3 regions of the Dysosmobacter sp. genome follow, and region 2 is predicted to be linked to each of the others. Evidence: riboswitches for the same ligand, from Rfam matches in the RefSeq annotation. Region 2 holds a riboswitch; each other region holds the start of a gene.
The links. Region 2 has a riboswitch for lysine ahead of ACT67G_RS02675 (transporter substrate-binding domain-containing protein). Riboswitches for the same ligand answer to the same signal wherever they lie in the genome.

Region 1 (6,005 bases), on a different contig from region 2:
AAAGTCTCCTTGCGGACTTTGGTTTCACACATATCCGTACAATCCCCGGACAGAGACCTCCCCGGAGCGGATGGTCTTCCGGTTTCCGGTGCCGTCTTCCACCACCAGACCGAACTCGTCATCGATCCCCACGGCGGTGGCGGTCTCCTCTCCGGCAGGCCCCTGCAGCCGGACAGTTCTTCCCAGATTCACGCAGTCCCGGCGATAGACCTCCAGGTATGCCTGAAGATCGCCTGTCCGCAGGGCCTTATACAGCCGATCCAGAGCCCGGATCTCCGCCGCCGCCAGCGCCGGCCGGGACACGGCCGTTCCCAGCTCCTGACGCAGCGATGTAGCCACCTGCCGCAGCTCCGGCGGAAAATCCTTCTCTCCCTGCCCCACGTTAAGGCCGATGCCCACCACCAGATACTGCATCCGGCCGGTCTCCGCCTCCAGGGAAAGCTCCGTCAGGATGCCGGAGAGCTTCTTGCCGTTGAGGACCGGGTCGTTGGGCCATTTGAGCATGGGACGCACGCCGCATACTTCCTCCACGGCTTCGCACACCGCCACACCGGCCAACGCTGTCACAGGCATCAGCCGCTCCGGCGGCAACTCCGGGCGCAGCAGGGCGGTCAGGTAAATACCTTGTCCGGCAGGCGATTCAAAGCGGCGCTCCATGCGCCCACGGCCAGCCGTCTGGCAGTCAGCCACAACCACGGTGCCGTCCGCCGCCCCTGCCATAGCCAGCTGCTTGGCGTAGGTGTTGGTGGAATCCACCTGATCCAGGCAGTACAGGGTTCCGCCCACCACTTCCGTCTTTCCCAGCAGGCCCCGGATCTCGGCTTCCGTCAGGGCGTCCGGCGTCCCTGCCAGGCGGTAACCCAGCCCGGTCCGGGCCTCAATGGTGTAACCATCCCGCCGGAGGGCTTCCACCGCCTTCCAAACCGCGGCCCGGCTGAGGCCCAAGCGGCGGCTGAGCTCCTCTCCGGAGGAAAAACTCCCCTGTTGGCTACGCAAAAAATCCAAAACAGCTTGACGGCTCATGGCAGTCCCCCCTGACGCATACCGAATTAGTTTAACACGATCTTTACCTTTTGTAAACCCGACTGTCCCATCCCGCCGGCAGCTTTCCCCAAAAAGCGGATCCATGGAGATTCCATGGATCCGCTTGTGGGTCTGCTGGTTCAAATGCGCTTGTTGGCATGGAGGGTCTTGATGACCAGCAGAGTGCCGATCATCAGCACAATAGAGATAGGCAGGGCAATGAATGCGTTGGGGATAAAGCCTGCCACGATGTAGCTGACACAGCTCACCACCGCTGCGGTGATGGCATAGGGCAGCTGGGTGGACACGTGGTTGACGTGGTCGCACTGGGCACCGGCGGAGGCCATGATGGTGGTGTCGGAGATGGGAGAGCAGTGGTCGCCGCACACGGCGCCGGCCATGCAGGCGGAGATACACACAATGGCAAGCGGGTTATCCATGGGGAAGACATTCTGCACAATGGGGATCAGGATGCCGAAGGTACCCCAGGAGGTGCCGGTGGCAAAGGCCAGCAGGCAGCCCACCACAAACACGATGGCCGGCAGGAACATCTGCATGCCGTCAGCGGAGCTGCGGACGAAATCCCGGACAAAATACTTGGCGCCCAGAGAGTCGGTCATGGCCTTCAGGCTCCAGGCAAAGGTCAGGATCATAATGGCGGGAACCATGGCCTTGAAGCCCTCGGGGATGCAGTTCATCATATCCCGGAAGGACATGGACTTACGGATGAGATAGTAGATAAAGGCCACCACCAGGGCAAAGGCGGAGCCCAGCATCAAGCCCACAGAGGCGTCAGAGCTGGAGAAGGCATCCACAAAGCTGGCGCCGGAGAAGAATCCGCCGGAGTAGATCATGCCGATGACGCAGAAAATCACCAGCACCACGATGGGCACCACCAGATCCATCACCCGGCCCTTGTCCTCCACCACCTCGTCATCCATCATGGCGTAGGGGTTGGAGCCGGAGAAGAGGTCGCCGTTTTCCACGGCGTTCTCCTCAAACTTGCCCATGAGGCCGAATTCCGTTTTCATGAGCACCATGCCCACCATCATCACCACCGTCAAGATGGCGTAGAAATTGAAGGGAATGGCCCGGATGAAGAGGTTTAGGCCCTGGCCGTCCTCAGCAAAGCCCGCCACAGCAGCAGCCCAGGAGGAGATGGGGGCGATGATGCAGATGGGGGCGGCGGTGGCGTCGATGATGTAGGCAAGCTTTGCCCGGGAAACCTTGTACTTGTCGGTAACAGGCCGCATGACACTGCCTACCGTCAGACAGTTGAAATAGTCGTCGATGAAGATCAGGCAGCCCAGGACGATGGTGGCCAGCTGGGCTCCCACCCGGGACTTGATGTGTCCCTGGGCCCAACGCCCGAAGGCCGCGGAGCCGCCCGCCTTGTTCATCAGGCACACCATGGCGCCCAGGATCACCAAAAACACCAGGATACCCACATTATAGCTGTCGGACAGCACGGAGACGATACCGCTCTCGAATACATGGAGGACTGTCCCCTCAAAGGAGAAGTTGGAATACAGCAGTCCGCCCACCACAATGCCGATGAACAGCGAGGAGTATACCTCCTTGGTGATCAGGGCCAGGGCAATGGCGATCACCGGAGGCAGCAGGCTCAGGGCCGTGTTGAAAAAATGGCTGGGAGACTCCACATAGCCGGTACCCCCGCAGGTGGCGCAGACATTGCTGCCGCCGCAGGCGGCGCACTCCGGATCCAGGCCGTAGCACTCCATACAGGCGGTGCTGCCGCCGCAGTCGGGACATTCAATCATCTTGGTGCCGGCTTCCTCTGTAGGATCTCCGGCGGCGAAGGCGGTCACGGACATGGCCGTGGCCAGCAGAACCACCAGTGCCAGCAGAGGCAGCAAGCGGCGCAGGTTCTTTCTCATGATACTCTCTCCTCACGCAAAAAAATAAAGCCATGATATCCATCATGACTTCATACAGGCACCGGGGAAAGCTCCATGGGTCATGACAGCGCTCCACCTTGGGGGTGACAGTCCGCCGGATGTTCTCCGACGGCCCGGCTCTTCCCCGCCAGGCAGCGGAGCAGCGCCTCGGCGGTCTCCCCTTTCCCGTCTCCCCCGGTGTCCTGCCGTCGGAGAGGGGTACTCTTGAAGCCCGCGCCTCTATCATGGGTCTAGTTGCCTGTTCATTATATAAGATATCCCCAAAAAGTCAACCATTTTCCCGCATTTTTTGTGTTTTTTGCGATGTGGGAAACGAGCAAGCGCCCGCCCCGGAGCCCCGGGACGGGCGCAGCAGCTGTAAACTTGTCCGCTTAATACCGGCCCAGAGAGGCAGCGGTATCGGAGTTTGCGGTCTTACCGAAGTGGAAGTCGTTGCCGGGCAGAATGGCGTTGAGGGCAATACCGGCAATGGCGGCGATGGCCAGGGAGGTGAGGGTAATGGAGACCTCGCCGATGTGGAAGGTCAATCCGCCGGTGAAGCCCAGGCCGCACACCAGGATGACGGCGGCAATGATGAGGTTGCGGGAATTGGTGAAGTCCACCTGGTTCTCCACCACATTCCGCACACCGATGGCGGAGATCATGCCATAGAGGATAAAGCTGACACCGCCGATGATGGCAGAGGGGATGGAGCTGACAAACGCGGCAAACATGGGGCTGAAGGAGAGGACGATGGCATAGATGGCAGCCAGCCGGATCACCCGGGGATCATGGACCCGGGAGAGCACCAGCACGCCGGTGTTCTCGCCGTAGGTAGTATTGGCGGGAGCGCCGAAGAGGCCCGCCAGAGCCGTGGCGATGCCGTCGCCCACCAGGGTGCGGTGGAGGCCGGGATCCTCGATGAAGTTCTCGCCCACGGTGGCAGAGATGGCGGACATATCACCGATGTGCTCCATCATGGAGGCGATGGCGATGGGAGCCATCACCAAAATGGCGGAGACGTCGAACTTGGCGATACTGCCGGAGAAATTGGTGATAAAGGGCTGGAAACCGATGATGCTGGTACCGGCCAGGCTGGAGAAATCCACCTTACCGGCCACAAGCGCCACAATATAGGAGCCCACCACACCCAGCAGGATGGGGATGATCTTGATCATGCCCTTGCCCCAGATGTTGGCCACGATGATGATGGCCATGGCCACCAGGGCCAGCCACCAGCAGGTGGAGGCGTTGGACACGGCGGAAGGAGCCAGGTTCAGTCCAATGAGGATGATGATGGGGCCGGTGACCACCGGGGGCAGGAAGCGCATCACCTTATGGACACCCACCGCCTTGATGATGATAGCCAGCACCACATACAAAAGGCCAGCCACCACGATGCCGCCGCAGGTGTACTGCAGCTTTACCGCCGGATCCATCCCGGCGTAGATGCCGCTGTCCATAGCCGCCATGGCCTGGAAGCCGCCCAGGAAAGCGAAGGAGGAGCCCAGGAAGGCAGGCACCTTCATCCGGGTGCACACATGGAAGAACAGCGTGCCGAAGCCGGCGAAAAACAGCGTGGACTGGATGGACAGGGGCAGGCCGTAGCCCTGTACCAGGATGGGCACCAGCACTGTGGCGCCGAACATGGCGAACATGTGCTGCAATCCCAGAATCAGCATCTTGGGCGTACCCAGGGTTCGAGCGTCCCGGATGGGCGCCTGGGCATTTTTGCTCTGATTTTCGTTCATGAAAATCTCCTTTCTTTTTTGACACACACCGCCCCCAGCGGGGCAAAAAAAATACCGGCACCAATGCCGGTCAAAGAGAAAAAAGAAGCTGGGAAAAGGACGCCGTACCGAACTGATGCAACATATCTGTCCCCTCCCATGCTATTTTGCCCTATTATACAAAATGGTATGCTCTTTGACAAGGCCGGATTTCCATGAGGAGCATCCAAAAAGAAACTCGAAAATTGTAAAAAATGACGGGATTCCTCCCGTCATTTTAAAAATTTTTCCAGTTTGGTCTCTCCATAGACCGGGATGCCGCATCGAGCCAGCAGCTCAGCTGTGACCCCATCACCAGGGTGCATCCTCCCAGAAAAAGTACCATCATAAATACTGCCACAACCGCAGGAGGGGCTGCGCTCTTTCAGAATCGCAGCTTCACATCCCATAAGGTGGCAAAGGCGCAAGGCCTCCTCCGCTCCCCGGCGGTACTGTTCCGTCACATCCTGTCCTTCTCGGGTGACCACCCGGTCTCCCCGCCGCTCCGCAGGCGGCCGGGGGGTAGACAATCCCCCCAACTGCTCCGGACATACCGGAATCAAAGTATGGTGCCGGGCCAACACGCCCGCCAGAGGGTGGGGTTTGGATGCCCCATCGTAGCGGCAGCGGCACCCCAAAAGGCAGGCTGAGATCAAAATCCGCACGCTCTTACCTCCCCAGCATGGCCTGGTGTTCACGCATCAGCTCACTGTAAAGCCGCACAGCGTCCCAGTTGCGGTTGTGGGCTGTCAGCACCGCCTTCAGGCACTCTGTTCCCACACCGGCCAGCCGCAGCGCTGAGAGCAGCGTATCCATCTGATCCTCTACGCCGCAAAGAACCATCATCCGCCCGCCCAGAGCACCGCCGGCATAGGGCGGCTGACCGCCGCTTCGCTCCGTATCCAGCCCCGCCAGAATTCCCAGGGGCGTATTGTAATCCCGGCGTCCCACCGGCACCACCGCCGCGCCGCAGGACTCGGCAGCAGTTTCAACCCGCAAAATGGATGGCAGATTCTCAAATCCAAACAACAATAATTTCGCAGCCATCACATTTCCTCCTCTTCCGGTATTTCCCGCCGCTCACACGATCCGTTTGCCGTCCAGCACTGCCAGCACCAGCTTCTCCCCCTCATATTGCAGCTTCAGGGAGAAAAAAGGCGCATCCGTGTCCAGCAGATGCAAAAAGATCTTGTCTCCCTCCCACAGGGGAAGGGACAGCAGCTCCGCCTTTTTGATCCAGGCCAGCTCCCCCTCATCGCACGCAATGGGGGTGCCGGTCCAGCCGGTGGCGGTAAACAGGTGCATGTACTCCGTG
Region 2 (6,005 bases):
CCGGATCCATGGCCAGGGCCCGGGCGATGGCCACCCGCTGCTTCTGGCCGCCGGAGATCTGCCGGGGCTTGGCGTTGATATAGGGAGCCATGCCCACCTTTTCCAGATAGTTCATGGCACTCTTGCGGGCGTCCTCCCGGTTCTTTTTGAGAACCTTCACCTGGCCCACCATGCAGTTTTCCAGCACGGTCATGTTGTTGAAGAGGTTAAAGGACTGGAACACCATGCCCACATGGGAGCGGTAGTTGGCGGCATTGACGCCCCGGCCGGCCACGTCCTGGCCGTGGTAGAGGATCTCCCCGGAGGTGGGGGTTTCCAGCAGGTTGATGCACCGCAGCAGGGTGGATTTGCCGGAGCCGGAGGCTCCGATGATGGAGATGACATCTCCCTTGTCCACAGTGAAGTCGATATCCCGTAGTACCTGGTTGGTGCCGAACGCCTTGGAGAGGTGCCGGACCTCTAAAATCAGTTCACCCATATCAGCGATCTCCTCTCGTGCTGCCGTTGCGGTTTTTCAGGGCCTGCTTGGTGCGCTCCCGGTACTCCTTGCTGTGCTCGTCGAAGGGGGTGCCCCGGTCCGGATGGCTGTAAGTCCCGGCGGTCATGGTCAGGGAATCCGTCTGCACCAGTTCGTAGCTGTCGGAGCCATCCAGCAGCTTTTCGATCCACCGCAGGGCGAAGGAGGCGATGAGGGTCATGGTGAGATAGCCCACCATTTCGATGGCCGCGGAGGGAAAGTACATGTTGTTGACACCCACGATATAGCGGTGGGCGGCGAAGAACTCCGTAAAGGAGATGATGAACATGACGGAGGAGTCCTTGATGTTGATAATGAAGTTGTTGCCGATCTGGGGAATGATATTGCGGATGGCCTGGGGCAGAATAACGGAGGTCATGGTCTGCACGTGTGTCATGCCGATGGCCTTGGCGCCCTCCGTCTGGCCCGGGTCAATGGAGATGATGCCGCCCCGGACGGATTCGGCCATGTAGGCGCCGGTGTTGATGGACACCACGATGATGGAGGCCAGCCAGATGCCGCTGTTGCCGGAGAAGGCCACCTGTCCGTCGGTGAAATAGGGCAGGCCGTAGTAAATGAACACGGCCTGGAGCACCATGGGGGTGCCCCGGAAGACCTCCACATAGATCCGTACGATCACCCGCACCAGCTTCAAAAAGAAGCGCTTGACGGGAGGATCATTCTTGGCGTAGGGGATTGTGTTGAGGATGCCGCACACCAGGCCGATGATGCAGCCGATCACCGTGGCGACAACGGCCAGGATGATGGTGTTTTTGATGCCGTTCCAGTACATGGGAGAGTACTTGGTCCAGAGTACGACGATGTCCTGACCCAGCTCCAACAGCTTTTCCATGGAGGGGATTCGCTCCTTTCGTTAAAGACACGGCAGCCTCCAGCCCCGTTCAGGGCTGGAGGCACGTGTGTAAAATTACAGGTCTGCCGGGAACTTAGACCTCAGGCTGGACGGCGATGGCCTCGTCCATCAGGGTGTTGAAGTCATCCTCGGTCATGGTGGAGAGGACGGCGTCGATGGCGTCCTTGAGGGCGGTGTTGCCCTTCTGGACGGAGATGCCGATGTTCACGTTCTCGGCCCGCTCCTCCTCGGTGGCAAACTGGAAGTCGCCGTCAGTGCCGGAGAAGTTCAGGATCACCAGGCTGTCGTCCTTGGCCACAGCGCCCATGGCGGTGGGCATGTCGGTGCAGATGAAGTCTACGGTGCCGGTCTGCAGCTGCATGATCATGGCAGGAGCAGTCTCGGCGGGAGCCAGCAGGTTGGCGTTTTCAATCTGGGGCAGGCAGGAGTCATACCAGATGGTGCCGGACTGGGCGGTGCAGGTACCGCCGGCCAGATCTGCAATGGAGGTAGCGGAGGCATAGGGGCTGTCCTTGGTGGTCACGCACACGATGGTGGCGTAGTAGTAGGGGCCTGCCATGTCCACCTCGGCCATACGGTCAGCAGTCATGGACTGGCCGGCGATGTTGGCGTCCATGGTGCCGGCCTGGACAGCGGGAGTCAGGGAATCCCATGCACTGGAGACGACCTCCAGCTCCCAGCCGTAGGCGTCGCAGATCTTCTGAGCGATCATGACGTCATAGCCGTTGGCATAGGCGCCGGGCACGTTGGAGATGGGCACAGCGCCGTTGGAATCATCCATCTGGGTCCAGTTGTAGGGAGCATAGGCACACTCCATACCCACGGTGAATACGCCGTCCTCCAGGCCGGGGATGTCGCTGGTATCGGTCTGCGCCTCGGTACCCTCAGTCTGGGTGGTCTCCTCGTCGGTGGTGGTCTCGGTGGTGTCGCTGCCGCCGCAGGCGGTCAGGGACAGGGCCATGCACAGGGCCAGCAGCAAAGTTACAAATCTTCTCATCTTCGTCACCTTTCCAAAAAATTGATTGTTGCGGCGTGAAAAAACCGGTTCTCCCGCCGTCCGCCGCTGGGGCCGGAGAACAAAAAATGAACCGCTTTGTCAAGCGGTCCATGGAAAAGGCGGAATGACGCAAGGATTCCGACAGCCATTGATAGCGCTTCACAAAGTCTTGTGACAGTCCGGCGGGTATTTCCCGACGGCCCAGCGCCCCGGAGCCAGGCAGCTCCAAAACACTTCGGCGATGTCCCCTTTCCCGCCCGGCGGCTGCCTGGCCTTGCCGGAGGGTACTGATGAACCTCGCGCCTCTATCTAAGCGATTCAATTTTGAGGGCATCATACCACCAGGAAGGAGCGCTGTCAACGGGCAGAATTGGAAATATTGGAAATTTTGTGCATCCTGTCGGGAAAAACCGGAAAAAAAGACGTTGCGTCTGTGGGAAGGGCATGGTAGTGTAGAGCCAGACGCTGAAAGAAAGGAAGTTTTTCGTGCAGAATTTTGAACTGGCCATTCTGGACGCTATCCAGGCCCATCTTCGCTGCGGCTTTCTGGATGCGGTGCTGCCTGCCGTCAGCTGGACCTGCAACCACGGAGAGCTATGGATTTTGCTGGCGGTGGTGCTGGTGCTCTTCCGCAAGACCCGCCGCCAGGGCTGGAGCGTGGGATGCGCCCTGGTGTTGGACCTCATCTGCTGCAATCTGATCCTCAAGCCCCTGGTGGGCCGCATCCGGCCCTTTGCGGTGAATACCGCCGTGGAACTGTTGACGGCCCCTCCTCTGGATGCCTCTTTCCCCTCAGGACACACGGCGGCCTCTTTTGCGGCGGTATTCGCTCTCAAGGCCAGCGGCTCCCGGCTGTGGAAGCCCGCCCTGGCAGTTGCGGTGGTCATCGCCTTTTCCCGGCTGTACCTGTATGTCCACTGGCCCAGCGACGTGCTCTGCGGAGCGCTGCTGGGCGCAGCTCTGGGGTATGCCGGCGCGTATCTGGTGAAAGTCCTTTACCACCGGACGGGACGCCTTCCCTAAAAAACACCAGCCGCGGACGCAATGCCGTCCGCGGCTGGTGCGCTGTTTTTGGGAAAAATCAGTGCTGGGTGCCGTCCTCCTCGCCGGGGTGGAGGAACTTGCGGATGGCGAAGATCCCCGCCACGGCGCCTACCCCCAGGAGGGTATCCAGGGAGCTGCCGTGGGTGACGATCATCTGCCGGGCGATGGTGAAGAGCAGCACGTCGATGACAGAGGCGGCGGTGTGGAGAGCCAGCATCTTCACAAACTCCAGTCCCATCACCAGCAGCAGCGCTCCCGAGAGGAAATCTCCCACGGAGAAACTCTCCGGCACGGCGGTGAGGTCCGCGGCAGTCTGATAGAACAGCATGACGGCGCCGGCCACGATGACCACCAGAATGGCGGCGGCCAGCACCAGTTCCAAAATCCGGGTGATTTTCAAAAGCAGGGTGTGGGGATCTTTCATGGGAGTCTCCTTTTGTGGGAAAATGTATGGATTCAGTTTATCAGAAATCCCGCCGCCGTCAAGGCCCGCCTTGCGCAAAGGCAAAACTTGGGGTATACTATTTTAATCTGTGAATTCATTCCAGGAGGCAATCCCATGAAGCTCATGGCCATTGACGGCAACAGCATCATCAACCGGGCCTATTACGGCATCCGCCCCCTTACCACCCGGGACGGGCTCTATACCCACGCCGTGTTCGGCTTTCTCACCACGCTGCTGCGGCTGCGGGAGGAGGAGAAGCCCGACGCGGTGTGCGTCACCTTCGATGTCCACGCCCCCACCTTCCGCCACACGGCGGACGAGGCGTACAAGGCCACCCGCAAGCCCATGCCGGAGGAGCTGCGCATGCAGATGCCGGTGCTCAAGGAAGTCCTGGACGCCCTGAACATCCCCCGCTATGAGCTGGAGGGATGGGAGGCGGACGATTTGCTTGGCACCATTTCCCGCAAGTGTGAGGCATCGGACTGGGAGTGCGTGGTGGTGACGGGGGACAAGGACTCCCTGCAGCTCATCACCGACAAGACCAAGGTGAAGCTGGTGTCAACCCGCATGGGCCAGACCACTACCAAGGACATGACTCCGGCGGCCTTCCGGGAACAATACGGCTTCGATCCCATCCACATGATCGACCTCAAGGCCCTCATGGGGGACGCCTCCGACAACATCCCCGGCGTCCCCGGTGTGGGAGAGAAGACCGCCATGGATCTCATCCAGAAGTATGGCAGCATCGAGACCCTCTACGAGAAGATGCCGGACATCGAGGCAAAGCCCGCCGCCATCCGAAAACTGGCCGCTGGGGAGGAGAGCGCCCGCCATTCCTATTGGCTGGCCACCATTGCCACCGACGCGCCGCTGGAGTTCCGCCCGGAGGACAATCTGGTGCGTGACCCCGGCCCGGCGGCGTACCCCCTCTTTTTGCGCCTGGAGTTCACCAAGCTCATCGAGCGCTTCGGCCTTACAGCGGAACCGGCTGCCCAGGCGGCGGAGAAAAAAGCCGCGGACTTTACCGTGACAGTAGAGCAGGTGACGGAGCCGCAGCAGGCGGAGCAACTGCTCTCCCTGTGGCGGAAAGCGGATCACGTGGCCCTGCTGGCCCTGCCGGACCTCACCGGCGTGTCGGTGGTGTGCGGGACCGGGGAGACGACTGCCCTGACGGCGGAGCTGTTCTTCGACCAGTATCAGGGGGATTGGAATGGCCTTTTGCGGGCGTTGTTCTCCGCCGATATCAAAAAGGTCTCCCACAACGTCAAAGACCTCATGCGCACGTTGCTGGAAAATGGACTCCCTGCTGAGGGCTTCATCTTTGACACAGCCCTGGCGGCCTACCTGCTGGACGCAACGGCGGGAAGCTACGACTTGGCGCGCCTCTTTGTGACTTATTACAATGAGGAGCTGCCCAAGCCTCTCCATCTGGAAAAGGACGCCTTCTCCCTGCTGGGAGACCCGGCGGCGGCCCAGGCCAGCTTCGATCGATACGCCGCGGCGGTGGACGCCCTGTACGAAACACTGGTCCCCAAGCTCCGGGAGAAGGATCTGTGGGATCTGCTCCAAACGGTGGAGATGCCTCTTTGCCGGGTACTGGCGGAGATGGAGCTGGCCGGCTGCCGGGTGGATGCCCGGGCTCTGGCCACCTTTGGAGAGCTGCTCTCCGCCCGGGCCGGGGAGATTCAGCAGCGGATCTATGATATGGCGGGGGAGGAGTTCAACATCAACTCCCCCAAGCAGCTGGGGGGAATCCTCTTTGACAAGCTGGGCCTGCCCCACGGCAAGAAGACGAAGACCGGCTGGTCCACCAATGCCGACGCGCTGGAAAAGCTCCGTTATGAGGCCCCTATCGTGGGGGCGGTGCTGGAGTACCGCCAGCTTACCAAGCTCAAGTCCACCTATGCCGACGGTTTGCTCAAGGCCATGGACAGCGACGGCAGGGTGCGTACCTCTTTCCAGATGACGGTGACCGCCACCGGCCGCCTGAGCTCCACGGAGCCCAATCTCCAGAACATTCCCACCCGCACGGACCTGGGCAGTGAGATCCGCAAGATGTTCATTCCCGCCGATGGGTGTGTGCTGGTGGATGCGGACTACTCCCAGATCGAGCTGCGGCTCCTGGCCC
Region 3 (6,005 bases), on a different contig from region 2:
CTGTGGAGGACGGCGATTTCGCCGCCGAGGTGGAGGAGATCTCCTACGACCAGATCCCCATGGTGGATAAGGATTCCGCCCAGCGCCTGGCCACCCGTAAGCTGGGCGAACTGGCGGACATGGTCTCCCAGTTCGAGATCCGGGAGGACTTCACCCAGATCAACTACCAGGGCCGCCCGGTGCGGGTGGCGTCCCTGGCCTACGCCGATCTCATCAAGTGGTTCACCAACCGCTCCGAGGGCCTGCCCGCCTACCTGATCGTGGATATGGTGACCCAGGATGTGGAGGTGGTGCGGCTGGACGAGGGGATGAAGTACACCCCTGCCGAGCACTTCGGCCGCAATCTCCAGCGGCACCTGCGCTTCCACTATCCCACCTATATGTTCGCCGATCCCGTCTTTGAGATCGACGAGGAGGGCACCCCCTACTGGGTCTGCCCCCGGATGGTGAAGACCATCGGCCTCTTCGGCGGCACGGACATTCGCGGCGCCGTGCTGGTGAACGCCGTCACAGGCGAGAGCCAGTATTACGAGGAGGTTCCCTCCTGGGTGGATCAGCTGTATGTGGCGGAGCTCATCATGGAGCAGTACGACTACTACGGCATGTACGCCAACGGCTTTTTGAACTCCATTCTGGGCCAGAAGGACGTGAAGGTCACCACCGACGGCTATAACTATATCGCCATCGGGGACGACGTGTATATGTATACCGGCGTCACCTCCGTCACCTCCGACCAGTCCAACATCGGCTTTTTGCTCTCCAACCAGCGCACCAAGGAGACCCGGTTCTACTCCTGCGCCGGCGCCACGGAGGCCTCTGCCCAGGCCAGTGCCCAGAGCCAGGTGCAGCAGATGCGCTATACCGCTACCTTCCCCCTGCTGCTTAACATTGCCGACCAGCCCACCTACTTCATGGCCCTCAAGGGCGAGGACGGCCTGGTGAAGATGTACGCCATGGTCAATGTGCAGCAGTACTCCATCGTCTCCACCGGCGGCACCGTGGCCGCCTGCGAGGCCAGCTACCGCCAGGCCCTGGCGGACAACGGCCTCATTGGAGACGGTGAGACGGAGGTGATCCCCAGCGATCAGGCGGAGGTATCCGGCGCCATCGCCGAGATCCGCTCTGCTGTCATGGACGGCAACTCCTACTACTTCTTCCGCCTGGAGGGCGGCGACGTGTTCTACGCTGTCAGCGCGGCGGAGAATCCCCTGGCGGTGATCCTCAACGTGGGTGACCGGGTGACCATCACCTACACCACCGGCACCGCCGCCAGCATCCTCTCCGGTACCCAGATCCACCGGGAGGATCAGCCGGAGGAGGAGATCAGCCTGCCCATCCAGGGGGAGGAGCAGGAGGATCCGGCCCTGTCCGGGGACACGGCTTCTTCGGAGGAGACGCCCCTTCCCGCGGCATAACACCCGATCAAAAAGGCACGGCATCCTGGGATGCCGTGCCTTTTTCTGTGAAAACTTGCATTGACAATGCATAATGATACGCCTATACTGGATTCTATCAGAATCGTAAGGAGCGTGGAACCCATGGAACTCACTTTGAACAGCGCCGTCATGAACGTGGAACTGTCCGGCATCCGGCAGTTTACCTATCTGGTACGGGACACCCCCGGCGCCTGTGCCCTCACCATCGGCGAGCCGGATCTCAACACCCCGGATGCCATCAAGGAGGCCGCCAAGGCTGCCCTGGATGCCAATGACACCCACTATCCTCCCGGCAATGGCTTCCCCTACCTGCTGGAGGCGGTGTCCAAGTTCGAGGCGGAGCACCATGGGCTGCACTATGCCCCCAACGAGATCATCATGACCGTGGGCGCCACAGAGGCGCTGTTTGCGGCCTTCTCCACCGTCCTCAACCCCGAGGATGAGGTCATCATCCCCACGCCTGCCTTCGGACTCTATGAGGCTCTGGTGCGGCTGCAGGACGGCGTGCCTGTGAATCTGCCCACGGAGCACAATCATTTCCAGATCGTTCCCCAGGAGCTGAAAGCGGCCATCACGCCCAAGACCAAGGCCATCATCCTCACTTCTCCCAATAACCCCACCGGCTGCATGTACACCAAGGAGACCCTGGACGCCGTCCACGACATCCTGAAGGACAAGCCCATTTTCGTGCTGTGCGACGATGTGTACCGCACCCTGGTGTATACCGAGGGGTACCACAGCTTTGCCGAGTATCAGGACATGCGGGACCGCATCATCGTCATCAACAGCTTCTCCAAGCCCTATGCCATGACCGGCTGGCGCCTGGGATACTGCATGGCGGACGCTCCCATCATGGACCGCATCCAGGTGTTCCACCAGTATGCCGTTACCTCCATCCCCTCCTTCGTGCAGAAGGCCTGTGTCACCGCCTTGGGGACGGACACCTCCGACGTGGTGGAGATCTTCCGCAAGCGCCGGGACTATGTGTACAAGCGTCTGGTGGACATGGGCCTGGAAGTCCAGGAGCCGGAGGGCGCCTTCTACATGTTCATCAACATCCAGAAATACGGCATGGATTCCCAGACCTTCTGCGAGAAGATGCTCAAGGAGGGGCTGGTGGGCGTCATCCCCGGCATCCACTTCGGCACCGAGGGCTATATGCGTCTTTCCTACTGCTACTCCGACGCGGACCTCAAGGAGGGCCTGGACCGCATCGAGAAGTTCATCAAGACCCTGTAAAGCAAAGCGCTGTGCCGCCAAAGGCACAGCGCTTTTTTATGATTTCGGCGTCCAGTTGGGGCAGGTGTCGCTCCGGGTGCGCTTTTTGCTTCGGGGATAGACACAGTGCCCGTAGGCGATGGGACGGTAGCAGGAGCCGATTTTGATATAGTGGAGGCGGAAATGGGCGCAGCCGCCGCACACGGCCTCCTCCCGGGCGCAGTAGGGGGGCATATCAACATCACCTCATTGCAATAATAGTCGCAGTAAGACTATAAGTCAATAGTCTTGTTGCGACTATTATAAACTGGAACCGGTGATGAATATGATTTTTTCGAGAATCCGGGACCTGCGGGAGGATCGCGACTGGAACCAGACGAAAGTTGCGGAGTATCTGGGGGTGCGCCAGACCACGTACTCCAAATATGAACTGGGGAAGCTGCCTCTGCCGGTGGACGTGCTGTTGAAGCTGTCCGATCTCTACGGCGTCAGCGTGGACTATCTGCTGGGCCGCACTGATGAGCGGACTCCTTACCCCAAAAGCAGACACCAATAAAAAACCAGCGGACGGGTTCTTCCCGTCCGCTGGTTTTGCATGTTCGTCCAGAGACACTGCCGGGCCGTTGTCGGCGCCCGGCCGCTCCGCCGGGGCCTGCAACGTGTATGTATGGTGGAAAACCGCGGTGCCCTCAGGGGAGCAGCAGCAGCTTTTTCAAGAATTCTACCCCGGCGGGAAGCACGGCCTCGTCGTCAAAGGAGAAGTCCGGCGCGTGGAGTTCCGCCGTCTTGCCCACTCCCAGGAAGAAGAACACCCCGGGGGTAAACTGCTGGTAGAAGGAGAAGTCCTCCGCTGCCAGGGCTGGAGCCTCCAGCAGATGCGGGGCGTCGGCACCCAGCTGGGCACAGAGCTTGGCGTAGAGCTCCTCGTGGTTCCACACAGCGGGATAGCCCTCACTGAGGTTTACGCTGACCGCGCACCCGGTCTCCGCCGCCAGGGACTTGCCGATGTCCTGGAGCTGCTGGCGGCAGAAGCGGAAGATATCCTCCCGGTAGGTGCGCAGGCTTCCCTCCAGCACCGTGTGGCCGCTGACGGCGTTGCGCACGGAGCCGGAGACCATCTTGCCGAAGCGCAGTACCCGGGGCTCGCCGCTGGGCAGGGAGTCCATCATATCGTAGGCCCGCTGAAGGAACTCGATGCCTGCCGTCAGGGCGTCCCGGCCCTCCGCCGCCCGGCTGAGGTGGACGCTTTTTCCCTCCACGGTGACGGTGACCTCGCTGGAGCGGGCCATCATGGGGCCGGGGCGGGAGTAGACCTCCCCCACAGGGAGGCCCGGCCACAGGTGCACGCCGAAGATGCGCCGCACCCGGTAACGCTCCAGCACGCCTGCTTCGCAGAGCTTCTTGGCGCCGCCGGTGGTCTCCTCCGAGGGCTGGAACAAAAACAGAACGTTCCGGGGCAGCTCCGCCAGATGTGCGGCGGTATACTCCGCCAGGGTGAGCATCATGGCGGTGTGACCGTCATGGCCGCAGGCGTGCATGATCCCGGGATGGGCGGAGGCGAAGGGGAGGCTCGTTTCCTCCTGTACCGGCAGGGCATCCAGATCCGCCCGGAAGGCCACGGTATCCCATTTCCCCGCGTCAAAATAGACGCACACGCTCCCGGTAATGGGGGTAAAGACCTTTCCGCCCAGAGGCTCCAGAATGGATTTGACGTACTCCACCGTCTCCGGCAGCCGGTTGTCCAGCTCCGGGATCTGGTGCAGATGGCGGCGGTACGCTACGCAAGACATGTGGGATCGACCTCCTCGCAGGCAGCAATTTGATTTCTTCCCCATCATAGCACGTTCCGGCGGCGGGGAACAGGGAAAGAGCGCATTTTTAACCTGCTTGTAATCTATTGGATGATTTTTCAAATTCACTCTTGCAACTGGTGGGGGATGGTGGTATGATAGCGAAAAATGAGATAGAGGCGCGGATGCGATGAGCGCACGGGAGCCGGCAGGCAGAGAACGTGCGGGGGGCAAGTCCGCCGAACTTTCCGGTCAGGCGTGGCCGGGAGGTGGGATCGGGAGGAAGACTTCCGGCACTGTCCGCGGACGAGAGCCCGCGGGGGCGCTATCCGCTAACAGGGAACTCCGTGCGTTTCGCATGTGACGAGCTGTCGGTAGGGGCGTGTCTCTACCGACTTTTTATTTGCCCGCCTCTTCCGGGCGGCGAAAAAACGAAAAGTATGGAGGACACTCAACATGAAATTCGAACATCTGCAGGGATCCGTTGTGGCCATGATCACTCCGTTCCATGAGGACGGCAGCGTGAACTTCGAGGTTTTGACCAATCTGCTGGAGCGCCAGATCGCCGCCGGTACCGACGCCATTTTGACGCTGGGCACCACCGGCGAATACTCCACCATGTCCCACGAGGAGGATGCCGCCGTAGTGGCCCACACCATCAAGGTGGTGAACGGCCGGGTGCCGGTCATCGTGGGCAGCGGCTCCAACTGCACCGCCACCCAGGTGGAAAAGAGCATCCAGTACCAGGACATGGGGGCTGACGCCCTGCTGCTCATTGCCCCTTATTACAACAAGGCCAATCCTGAGGGCATGTACCGCCACTTTGCCACCACGGCGGACGCGGTGCACATCCCCTGCCTGCTCTATAATGTCCCCGGCCGCACCGGCTGCTCCATTCCCGTCTCCGTAGTGGAGCGCCTGGCGACCCACCCCAACATCGCCGGCATCAAGGAGGCCAGCGGCGATATGTCCTACGCCATGAAGATCGCCCACTGCATCGGGCCGGACTTCGCCCTGTACTCCGGCAATGACGACATCACCATCCCCCTCATGAGCATCGGCGGCAGCGGCGTCATCTCCGTCTACGCCAATGTTATGCCCGGTATGTGCCATGAGATCGTGGCGGACTACCTGGGGGGCAACCAGGCCCGGGCCCTGGCAAACCACCTGAAGTACCTGCAGCTGATGAACGACCTCTTCATCGAGGTGAACCCCATCCCTGTGAAGGCGGCCATGAACCTGCTGGGCCTCAATGTGGGCCCCATGCGCCTGCCCCTGTGCGAGATGAGCCAGGCGCATCTGGAGACGCTGCGTAAGACCATGGAGGAGGCTGGGATCCTGTGAAGTTCTTACTGATCGGCCGGGGGAAAATGGGCAAACTGATCGAGAGCACGGCCTGTGCCGCCGGTGACGAGGTGGTGCTCTCCCTGGGCCACGACGATCTGGACCGGCTGGGCAGCATGGGGAAGGTGGCCGATGTGGTCATCGACTTCTCCCGGCCGGAGGCCCTGGCGGAGGTGGCGTCTTACGTTCGCCGCACGGGCACGCCGCTGCTCTCCGG

Region 1: it holds a riboswitch for lysine, as region 2 does, so the genes downstream of both, ACT67G_RS05685 (Na+/H+ antiporter NhaC family protein) here and ACT67G_RS02675 (transporter substrate-binding domain-containing protein) in region 2, are expected to answer to the same signal.
Region 3: it holds a riboswitch for lysine, as region 2 does, so the genes downstream of both, dapA (4-hydroxy-tetrahydrodipicolinate synthase) here and ACT67G_RS02675 (transporter substrate-binding domain-containing protein) in region 2, are expected to answer to the same signal.

The regions. Positions count from the first base shown of each region.
Region 1 covers NZ_DAWBAJ010000015.1:14,022-20,026, forward strand. Annotated here, with positions in the region: gene ACT67G_RS05680 (biotin--[acetyl-CoA-carboxylase] ligase) at 25-1,023, opposite strand; gene ACT67G_RS05685 (Na+/H+ antiporter NhaC family protein) at 1,164-2,921, opposite strand; lysine riboswitch at 3,000-3,172, opposite strand; gene ACT67G_RS05690 (uracil-xanthine permease family protein) at 3,314-4,672, opposite strand; gene ACT67G_RS05695 (DUF523 domain-containing protein) at 4,924-5,355, opposite strand; gene ACT67G_RS05700 (DUF3783 domain-containing protein) at 5,360-5,737, opposite strand; gene ACT67G_RS05705 (NUDIX hydrolase) at 5,771-6,005, opposite strand, start outside.
Region 2 covers NZ_DAWBAJ010000005.1:74,684-80,688, reverse strand. Annotated here, with positions in the region: gene ACT67G_RS02685 (amino acid ABC transporter ATP-binding protein) at 1-478, opposite strand, end outside; gene ACT67G_RS02680 (amino acid ABC transporter permease) at 480-1,370, opposite strand; gene ACT67G_RS02675 (transporter substrate-binding domain-containing protein) at 1,465-2,388, opposite strand; lysine riboswitch at 2,533-2,704, opposite strand; gene ACT67G_RS02670 (phosphatase PAP2 family protein) at 2,875-3,411, shown strand; gene ACT67G_RS02665 (hypothetical protein) at 3,470-3,856, opposite strand; gene polA (DNA polymerase I) at 3,992-6,005, shown strand, end outside.
Region 3 covers NZ_DAWBAJ010000038.1:12,656-18,660, reverse strand. Annotated here, with positions in the region: gene ACT67G_RS09335 (CvpA family protein) at 1-1,415, shown strand, start outside; gene ACT67G_RS09330 (pyridoxal phosphate-dependent aminotransferase) at 1,539-2,675, shown strand; gene ACT67G_RS09325 (hypothetical protein) at 2,712-2,888, opposite strand; gene ACT67G_RS09320 (helix-turn-helix domain-containing protein) at 2,980-3,210, shown strand; gene ACT67G_RS09315 (M20 metallopeptidase family protein) at 3,344-4,444, opposite strand; lysine riboswitch at 4,611-4,780, shown strand; gene dapA (4-hydroxy-tetrahydrodipicolinate synthase) at 4,901-5,788, shown strand; gene dapB (4-hydroxy-tetrahydrodipicolinate reductase) at 5,785-6,005, shown strand, end outside.